One region of the Cupriavidus sp. 30B13 genome, then DNA from elsewhere that is predicted to be linked to it. Evidence: predicted binding sites of a transcription regulator. Region 1 holds the regulator's gene; the other holds the start of a gene.
What was found. The regulator HrcA, encoded in region 1, represses chaperone genes, less so after heat shock. The targets are predictions, from matches to a motif close to TTAGCACTCNNNNNNNNNGAGTGCTAA.
Positions count from the first base shown of each region.

Region 1 (4,817 bases):
GCTACGGCGAGAGCCTGCTGGACTACAACCGCAAGCTGCCGTGGCAGTTCCGCCTCGGCTACGCGCTGTCGCGCTAGCGGGGCCCGCCGCGCGCGGGAGCGAGCGCTGCGCTCAGCCGGCCAGCGGCTTGCCGCCGGCCTTCAGGCGGGCATTGCCCACCGCCGCGGCAAACTGGCCCTGGCCGTGCCAGCCGGTGGCGCGCCCGAGCTTCTTGCCCTTGTGGAAGAACATGAAGACCGGGATGCCGTGCAGGCCGAAGCGCTTGCCCAGCTCGGGATGCGCGTAGACGTTGGCGTGCAGCCAGTGCAGGTCGAGCGCGCGCACCGGCTCGGGATTGGCCAGCATGGCCTTTTTCGCCATCTCGCAGTTGAAGCAGTCCACGCCCCAGAAGAACACGCAGACCAGCTTGTCGCCGGCATCGGCGATGGCGGCGTCGATATCGTCGCCGCTGACTTCCCGCATGCCGAACGCGTCGAAGGCGCGGTGATCGAGGTGCGGGGCCGCGCCGTCGGCGGCGGGGTCGGGGGATGTGGACATCGGTCTCTCCATCAATGAAAAACGCCCGGGCCAGAGCGGCACCGGGCGTTGCTCGTGCCAGCCGGACAGGCGGACAGCGAAAAAAGGACTGCGGCCTTACTTGGGCGCGGACACCGTCACCAGCGCCGGGCGCAGCACGCGGTCGGCGATCATGTAGCCGCGCTGCAGCACCGACACCACGGTATTGGGCTCCTGCGGCGCCGGCACCATCGAGATGGCCTGGTGGCGATGCGGGTCGAACTTCTCGCCGACCGGGTTCAGCTCGACGATCTTGCCCTTCTCGAAGGCGCTGGTGAGCTGGCGCGCGGTCAGCTCGACGCCTTCGCGCAGCTTGGCGATGTCGCCCGAGCCGTCGGCCAGCGCAGCCTGCAGGCTGTCCATCACCGGCAGGAGGTAGTCGGCAAAGCTCTCGATGGCGAACTTGTGCGCCTTGGCGACATCCTCCTGGGCGCGGCGGCGGATGTTCTCGCCTTCGGCGGTCGCGCGCAGGAACAGGTCGTAGTTTTCCTTGGCCTTGGCTTCGAGCGCGGCCAACTGGGCGGTCACGTCCTCCGCGGCGGCGTTCTCGGCCTGCGCGGCCGGCGCGTTGTTCAGCTCCTCGCCGGCGGCCGCGGGCGGCGTCGTGTTGGATGGCGTCTGCTTCTGTTCTTCCATGTCGATCCGTTCTGATACAAGGACGCGGCCGGCCTGGCGCCGGCCACGGGTGGTTCAATCGGCAAATGTAGCCTGCAATTGGTGGCAGGCATCCATTTTTTCAAGGGCGCACCACGTCGGTGCGGTGAAACACATGGTTACAAAGAGGGGGACCCCGAAATAGGGGCCATATTGCTTTGCTGCAGCGCACCCTCTAAGATGAAAGTGTACAAAAATGACAAAAATAACGGGGTCGAAGATGCACCATAGTCGGGCCACTCTCGAAAGGTTAGCCATGCACAAGCTGCCTGTTCTGACGGTCTTCCTGCTCGCCGCATTATCGGTGATGACAATCTTTATCTGCCTCTCCGGCGCCTTCACGCCGCGGGACACCGAGTACGGCAGTGGCAAGGCGGTCTTCAAGCATTACATCATTCCCTTCGTTCGCTGATCCGGCCGGTGAGCCGCGGCGCCGCGCGCGCTGACGCTCCCCTCACCGCCCGATGCCGTCGAGCAGGCGCCGGTCGCGCTTGGTCGGCCGGCCCTGCAGGCGCGACGCCGGCTCCACGTTGAGCCGCCGGTTTTCCGCATCTTCCCGCCGCCGCGCCTGGCTTGCCTCGGTTTCCGCGTACAGCGTCTGCGCCACCGGCGCCGAACCGCGCGCGCCGGCGATCCCCTTGACCACCAGTTCCCAGCGCTGCTGGTGCGCTTCAAGCGCCACCGTGTCGCCGGGCTTGACCTCGCGCGAGTTCTTGCACGGCTGGCCGTTGACCTGCACCTTGCCGCGCTCCACGGCCTCGGCCGCCAGCGAGCGCGTCTTGAAGAAACGCGCGCACCACAGCCATTTGTCGATGCGCAGGCGGGCGTCCGCCTCGAAAGATACGTTCATGCTGTCATCTCCTCTGTCGTCTCCCCGACACGGGCCGCGCCTCAGGCCGCCGCGCCGCGCATCTGTGCCTGGCTGCGGCGCGCCTCCAGCTCGTGCGGGTGCGGCAGCCGCAACGGCCAGCCCTGCAGGTGCTGCAGGGCGATCTCGGCCAGCCCGGCGATCCAGGGCTCGGCGTCGTTGAGGCAGGGAATGTAGTGGAAAACCTTGCCACCGGCCACCTGGAATTCGGAGCGCCCCTCCATGCCGATTTCCTCGAGCGTTTCCAGGCAGTCGGCAGGGAAGCCGGGGCAGAATACGTCGACCCGGCCCGTGCCGACCTTGCCCAGCTCCCGCAGCGTCGGCGCGGTGTAGGGCTGCAGCCATTCCGCGCGCCCGAAGCGCGACTGGAAGGTGACCTGGTACTGGCCGGCCTGCAGCCCGAGCGCCTCGCCCAGCAGGCGGCCGGTCTTGAGGCATTCGCAATGGTAGGGATCGCCCAGTTCCAGCGTGCGCCGCGGCACCCCGTGGAACGACAGGATCAGGCGGTCGCCGCGCGCGAAATCCGGCGTGCCGTGCTGCGCCCAGTATGCGCCCACCTGCTGGTGCAGGGCGGCAATATAAGCCGGATGGTCGTGAAAATGCTTGACCAGCCGCAACTCCGGCTGATTGCGCCACTGCGCCAGCACGCGGAATGCCTCGTCGAACGCGGTCGCCGTGGTGGTGCCGGAATACTGCGGATACAGCGGCAGCAGCAGGATGCGCTCGGTGCCCTGGCGCCGCAGCGCTTCGAGCACCGAGCCGATCGACGGGTTGCCATAGCGCATCGCGCAGGCCACCGTCACTTCGTGGCCGTGCTGGTTGAGCAGCAGTTGCAGCGCGTGGGCCTGGCGCTCGGTGTGGACCAGCAGCGGCGAGCCGGTCATGTGCGCCTCGCGCAGCCACACCGATTCGTATTTCATGGCCGAGGCGCGCGAGCGCAGCGGCAGGATCAGGCCGTACAGGATGGGCAGCCAGGCCGCGCGCGGGATCTCCACCACGCGCGGATCGGACAGGAACTGCCTGAGGTAGCTGCCGACGGCCTTCGGGGTCGGCGCATCGGGGGTGCCGAGGTTGATGAGCAGGATCGCCGTGCGCGGCGCCTGGCCATGCTGGTAGGCCGGTTCGGGAGTAGTCTTCATGGTGTTTCCGGTGTGGCGGGGCAGGCCGCGGCGAACGCGCGCGGCCGCCGGGTCTCGCCGAACTGACAGGCGGAACGGAACAGGCAGTCCGTGAGACCCGCCTGGCCCCGCACTAGTTCTGGCTCAGCGCGCTGGACAGCAGCCGCGCCGTGATGTCGACGATCGGGATCACCCGTTCGTAGGCCATGCGGGTCGGCCCGATCACCCCCAGCGTGCCGACGATCTGGCCGTCGACCTCGTAGGGCGCGGTGATGACCGCCATGTCTTCGAGCGGCACCAGCTTGCTCTCGCCGCCGATGAAGATCTGCACGCCCTGCGCATGGCTGGAGACGTCGAGCAGCTTGAGCAGGCCGGTCTTGTGCTCGAACACGTCGAACAGGCGGCGCAGCTTTTCCATGCTGGAGGACAGGTCCTCCACCTCGAGCAGCTTGCGCTCGCCGGAGATGAAGACATGGTTGTCCTCCTCCTCGGCCATGGCGCTGCTGCCCGCTTCCACCGCCGCCTGCATCAGTTGCGACATGTCCATGCGCAGCGCCTGCAGCTCGCCGCGCAGGTGGTCGCGCACGTTGTCGAAACTCATGCCGGCATAGTGCGAGTTGATGAAATTGGCGGCCTCGACCAGCTGCGACGGGCTGTACGGCAGCTCGGTCTGGATGATGCGGTTCTGCACGTCGCCTTCCGGCGTGACGATGATCAGCAGGATGCGCTTGTCCGACAGCCGCATGAACTCGACCTGGCGGAACGCCTGCGCGCGCCGCGGGGTCATCACCACGCCGGCGAAATGCGACAGGTTGGACAAGGTGTGCGCCGCCGCGGTGATCATCCGCTGCGGCCCGAGCTGCTGGCCGTGCAGCTGGCCCTGGATCTTGCCGGTCAGCTCGGCCAGGTTGAGCGCGCCGTCCAGCGGCTGGGCGGTCAGCATGGTGTCGACGAACAGCCGGTAGCCGCGCGGGGTGGGAATGCGCCCGGCGGAGGTATGCGGGCTGGTGATGAAGCCCATTTCCTCCAGGTCCGACATCACATTGCGGATGGTGGCCGGGGACAGGTCGAGTCCCGAGTACTTCGACAGGGTGCGCGAGCCGACGGGCTGCCCCTCGGCGATATAGCGCTCGATCAGCGTTTTGAGAAGCGTTTTGGCACGTTCATCCATGATGCACCCGATTTTACGCAAGTTTTCCCGGTTCGGGCGGCCGGCGCACGCCGGCGCGCGCCGGCGTGCTGACAATGGTCACGGCGGTATGGTCTAATCCGGGCATGTCATCGCTCCCCAAGCCCGCCGCCGCGCGCGCCCCCTTTCGCACCGTCGCCCTGATCGGCAGGTACGCCACCGCCGGCATCGAAGGCCCGCTGGAAGAGCTGGCCGCCTGCATCCTGAAGAACGGCCAGGATGTGGTGTTCGAGCGCGAGACCGCCCTGGCCACCGGGCTGACCGACTACCCCGCCCTGCCCCCCGGCGAGATCGGCAAGCACGCCGACGTCGCGGTGGTGCTGGGCGGCGACGGCACCCTGCTGGGCCTGGCGCGCCAGCTGGCCGGCTTCCCGGTGCCGCTGATCGGCGTCAACCACGGGCGGCTCGGCTTCATGACCGACATCCCGCTGGA
Region 1 is NZ_CP188223.1:1,504,739-1,509,555, reverse strand. Features, by position in the region: gene ACKI2N_RS07040 (phospholipase A) at 1-77, shown strand, start outside; gene ACKI2N_RS07035 (thioredoxin family protein) at 112-537, opposite strand; gene grpE (nucleotide exchange factor GrpE) at 634-1,191, opposite strand; gene ACKI2N_RS07025 (hypothetical protein) at 1,466-1,621, shown strand; gene ACKI2N_RS07020 (RNA-binding S4 domain-containing protein) at 1,664-2,059, opposite strand; gene hemH (ferrochelatase) at 2,101-3,216, opposite strand; gene hrcA (heat-inducible transcriptional repressor HrcA) at 3,329-4,366, opposite strand; gene ACKI2N_RS07005 (NAD kinase) at 4,471-4,817, shown strand, end outside.

Region 2 (4,817 bases), 260 kb from region 1:
GCCGTCGATGATGGTGGTGTTCTCCTTGCCGATCTCCACGCGCGCGGCCTGGCCCAGCGCTTCCAGCGAGACCTTTTCCAGCGACAGGCCCACTTCCTCGGCGACCACCTGGCCGTTGGTGAGGACGGCGATATCCTCCAGCAGCGCCTTGCGGCGGTCGCCGAAGCCCGGCGCCTTGACCGCCGCGGCCTTGAGGATGCCGCGGATGTTGTTGACCACCAGCGTGGCCAGCGCCTCGCCTTCCACGTCCTCGGCGATGATCAGCAGCGGGCGGCCGGCCTTGGCCACCTGCTCCAGCACCGGCAGCAGGTCGCGGATGCTGGAGATCTTCTTGTCCACCAGCAGCAGGAACGGCTGCTCCAGCACCACCACCTGCTTGTCGGGGTTGTTGATGAAATACGGAGACAGGTAGCCGCGGTCGAACTGCATGCCCTCCACCACTTCCAGCTCGTCGCCGAGCGACTTGCCGTCTTCCACGGTGATCACGCCTTCCTTGCCCACGCGGTCGATGGCCTCGGCGATGCGCTCGCCGATGGCGCTCTCGCCGTTGGCCGAGATGGTGCCCACCTGCGCGATCTCGCGGCTGGTGGTGGTCGGCTTGCTGATGCGGCGCAGCTCCTCGATGGCCACCGCCACGGCCTTGTCGATGCCGCGCTTGAGGTCCTGCGGGTTGAGGCCCGCCGCCACGTACTTGACGCCTTCGCGCACGATGGCCTGGGCCAGCACGGTGGCGGTGGTGGTGCCGTCGCCGGCGTTGTCGCTGGTGCGCGAGGCCACTTCCTTGACCAGTTGCGCGCCCACGTTCTGCAGCTTGTCCTGCAGCTCGATCTCCTTGGCCACGGACACGCCGTCCTTGGTCACCGTGGGGCTGCCGAAGCTGCGCTCCAGCACCACGTTGCGGCCCTTCGGCCCGAGCGTGACCTTCACCGCGTTGGCGAGGATGTTCACGCCTTCCACCACCTTGGCGCGTGCCACGTCGCTGAACACTACGTCTTTTGCTGCCATTGCTGTATTTCCTGTGTGTTTGTCTGGCTGGTTCGGGCCGCCGCGGCGGCAGCCCGGCGGCATGCTGCGCGTCGGCGCCTTAGCGCCTTAGCGCCTTAGCGCTCGACCACGGCGACCACGTCTTCCTCGCGCAGCACCAGCAGTTCCTCGCCGTCGACCTTGACGCCCTGCCCGGCATACTTGCCGAACAGCACGCGGTCGCCCACGCGCAGGTCGGGCGCGATGCGCTCGCCGGCCTCGTTGCGGCGGCCGGGGCCGACCGCCACGACCTCGCCCTGGTCGGGCTTCTCGGCGGCGCTGTCCGGGATGACGATGCCGGATGCGGTGCGGGTTTCGTTGTCGGACCGTTTGACCAGGACACGGTCGTGCAGCGGGCGAAGGCTCATGCTGGGCTCCAGAATGGGAAATGAAATCGGATCGGGCCGGCAGCGCATCGCGATGCATTGCCGGCGCGTTCCGGCGCGTCGGTGCGGGCGATCAGCACTCGATGCCGGCGAGTGCCGAGTATAGGAACGCTCCCACGGCCCGCCAACTGCTTGTTTCGCATTTCCTTAGTCAAGGGCATGCGGGCGGCCGCGCAGGCTCTCAGGCCGCGGGCGCTCAGTCCCGCGTGAACGACACGGGGAAGCTGTACTCGTACAGCGGGACGGACGAAAAGGCCGCGCGCGCACGCGCCGCCGGGTCCGCCTGCGTGCGCCAGCCCTTGCCCAGCAGCGCGGTGGTGCGCGTGGCCGGATCGTAGGGCGCCCAGCCGGCGACTGCGTCGGTGCCGGGGTTACCGGTGCGCGCGAACTGCGCCCAGATCGCGCCCATGCGGTCGCGCACCGCGAGCTGGTCCGGGCTGTCCTGCACCAGCGCGCGCGCCGCCTCGAGCGTGCCGAAGATGAAGGGCACTTCGGATGTGTGCGGCGAGCCCAACGCGCCGCCGCGCGCCGGCGACTTCCATTCGAACTGGTAGGCGTACACCGGCGCGCCCTTCTGCCCCGGCTTCAGCCCGGCGTTGCGCGCCCTGCGGTCGGCCACCGCCAGCGTCGGCAGGCGATAGTTGTAGTCGCCCGCGATGGCGATCAGCAGTTCGCTCGGCGTCGCCTTGCCGTCGATGTCGCGGTACGCGGCGATCAGGCGGTCGGTGTCGGCGTCGCCGAGACGCACGAAACGCTGCACGCGCTTGCGCACCTGCCCGGCCGACAGCGTGAAGTTGCTGGGATCGGACGCCAGGAAGAACGTGGCTTCCTGCGCGGCATTGCCGATCAGCAACGGAATGTCGGCCGCGAGCGGCGACGCCACCGGGTCGAACGGGTCCGTGGCGAACACCTGGCCGTCGAGCGTGGGGCGGAACTCGCTGACGCCGCCGCCGGCCGCCGCCACCTTGCCGAACGCGGCGATCAGCTTGTCCACCGGCACCTCGCGCAGGCGCCCGGCGTTGGCCGCGGTGAGGCCGAACTCGCGCAGGAACGCATGGCCGGCACGCGCGGCGTTCTCCGCGCTGGCCAGTTTCCATGCGCCGGAGCCGCTTTGCACCACGGCCCGCTGAATCAGGCCCCGGGCCGCCGGCAGGCCCAGCAGCGCGGTCACCTTGGCGGCGCCGCCGGACTGGCCGAACACGGTAATGTTGCCTGGGTCGCCGCCGAACGCTTCCGCGTTGGCCTTGACCCATTGCAGCGCGGCCACCTGGTCCAGTGTGCCGGCATTGGCCGATTCCGGCGCGAGCTGGTCCGCGTGCTCGCCGGTAAACAGCGAGCCGAGCACGTTGAGGCGATGGTTGACCGACACCACCACCACGTCTTGCGACAAGGCCAGGTAGCTGCCGTCGAAACCGGCCGACGTGCCCGCGCCGGCGGCGAACGCGCCGCCATGCAGCCACACCAGCACGGGGCGCCGCTTGTAGCCGCGCAGGCCGGGCGTGAACAGCGACAGCGACAGGCAATCCTCGCTGGCCGGAATCGTCGACCAGTACCAGGCGAACTCGGCCGGGCTGCCGGCGGCGAGCTGGGGCGCGGAAGCGCCGCCCTCGAACGCGTCGCGGATGCCGGACCAGGGCTCGCGCGGCAGCGGCGGCCGGAAGCGGTTAGCGCCGGCCGTGCTGGCGGCGTACGGCACGCCCTTGAACGCGTACACGCCTTGCCGATGCACACCGCGCACGCGGCCCAGCGTGGTCTCGACGACCGGCTCGCCGGTGCCGGCGAGCCCGGCGCAGGCCGGGAGCGCGCTCACCGCGGCGGCGGCGACGCCGGAGCGCGCCGTGCCCAGCAGAAAGGTCCGGCGCGCAGGACGCGAGGGGGATGGCGAGGGGGATGGCGGGGAGGAGGCGGAAACAGAGGAAGAGGAAGAGGAAGAGGAAGAGGAGGAAGAAGACATGCTGGAAGCCACGAGCGATTCCTGGAAGGAGATCCGTCCGGCGGACGCCCGGCATTGAAGCACCCGCCGAAAAGAGAAGCGCCAAGACTAATTGAACTCCTGCGCCGCCCGATACGAATCTTCGGTCATATCGGTATCCGGAAAATCACATGGCTGCCAGCCCGGCCGCGCTCCGAAACGACGCCAAGCGCGGCGCGCGCATAAGGAAAGCCGGATAAGTCGTTTGACCGGCGCCCCCCGCATCGCTAACGTTCAGCATCCGGCGCCATGCCTTCCCGGCCCGCCCGGCGCGCCCACGCCCACCCTGATGGAACCAAGATGAACAATCCTCTGCCGGCCTACGCCGCCCACACGCTCGCCCTGGACGAGCGCCTGCGCCATGCGCTCGATGCCACGCGCCACGTGGCGGTCCAGCCCCAGTCCGCGCACATCGGCGCGCTGGTCCGCGGCCTCGACCTGAGCCGGCCCCTGTCGGCCGGCGAAGTGGCCACCGTGCGCGCGGCGCTGCTGCGCTGGAAGGTGGTGTTCTTCCGCGAGCAGCCGCTCGACCACCACCAGCACGTCGCGTTCGCGCGCCAGTTCGGCGAGCTCACGGTGGGCCACCCGGTGTTCGGCCACGTCGACGGGCATCCCGAGCTGTACTCCATCGCCAAGTACCGCAGCGCCAACAACGGCCACGGCGGCCAGGCCGAAGTGCGCCCGTGGACCGGCTGGCATGCCGACGTCACGGCGGCGCACAATCCGCCCGCGGCCTCCATCCTGCGCGGCGTGACCATCCCGCCCTACGGCGGCGACACGCAGTGGACCAACCTGGCGGCCGCCTACGCGGCGCTGTCGGAGCCGCTGCGGCGCTTCGTGGCCACCTTGCGCGGCGAGCACCGCTTCAGCCCGCCGCAGGGCCAGACGCCGTCCAGGGCCTACCAGGCGCTGGTCGAGAACAACACGCTGGTGACCGAACACCCGCTGGTGACGGTGCACCCCGAGACGCAGGAGCCGGTGCTCTACGTCAGCCCGGGCTTCCTCAAGCGCATCGTCGGCCTGAGCGGGCGCGAGAGCCGGGTGCTGCTGGAGCTGCTGTGGGAGCACGCGGTCAAGGCCGAATTCACGGTGCGCTTCAAGTGGGAGCCGGGCTCGATCGCCTTCTGGGACAACCGCTCGACCGCGCACGTCGCGCCGCAGGACATCTTCGCGCTGGACTTCGAACGCCAGCTCTACCGCGCCACGCTGGTCGGCCACGTGCCGAGCGGGCTGGACGGCCGCCCGTCCACCGCGATCCAGGGCGACCCGGTGCTGGCCGTGCACGGCGCGGCCTACTGAACGCGGCCGGCGCGGCGCGGGCCGCGCCCTGACGGCGCCGGCGGCCGCTCAGAGATCGAAATGGCAGGCCACGCGATGCGCGGCCCCGGCCTCCGGCCCGGCGTCGGGCCCGACCTTCTGCCCCACCTCCCGCCCCA
Region 2 is NZ_CP188223.1:1,764,738-1,769,554, reverse strand. Features, by position in the region: gene groL (chaperonin GroEL) at 1-1,005, opposite strand, end outside; gene ACKI2N_RS08185 (co-chaperone GroES) at 1,101-1,391, opposite strand; gene ACKI2N_RS08180 (carboxylesterase/lipase family protein) at 1,606-3,219, opposite strand; gene ACKI2N_RS08175 (hypothetical protein) at 3,248-3,421, shown strand; gene ACKI2N_RS08170 (TauD/TfdA dioxygenase family protein) at 3,682-4,680, shown strand; gene ACKI2N_RS08165 (oligopeptide/dipeptide ABC transporter ATP-binding protein) at 4,729-4,817, opposite strand, start outside.
Region 2: a site for HrcA is predicted at 1,483-1,509, ahead of ACKI2N_RS08185 (co-chaperone GroES). Genes of this name have one in related genera too.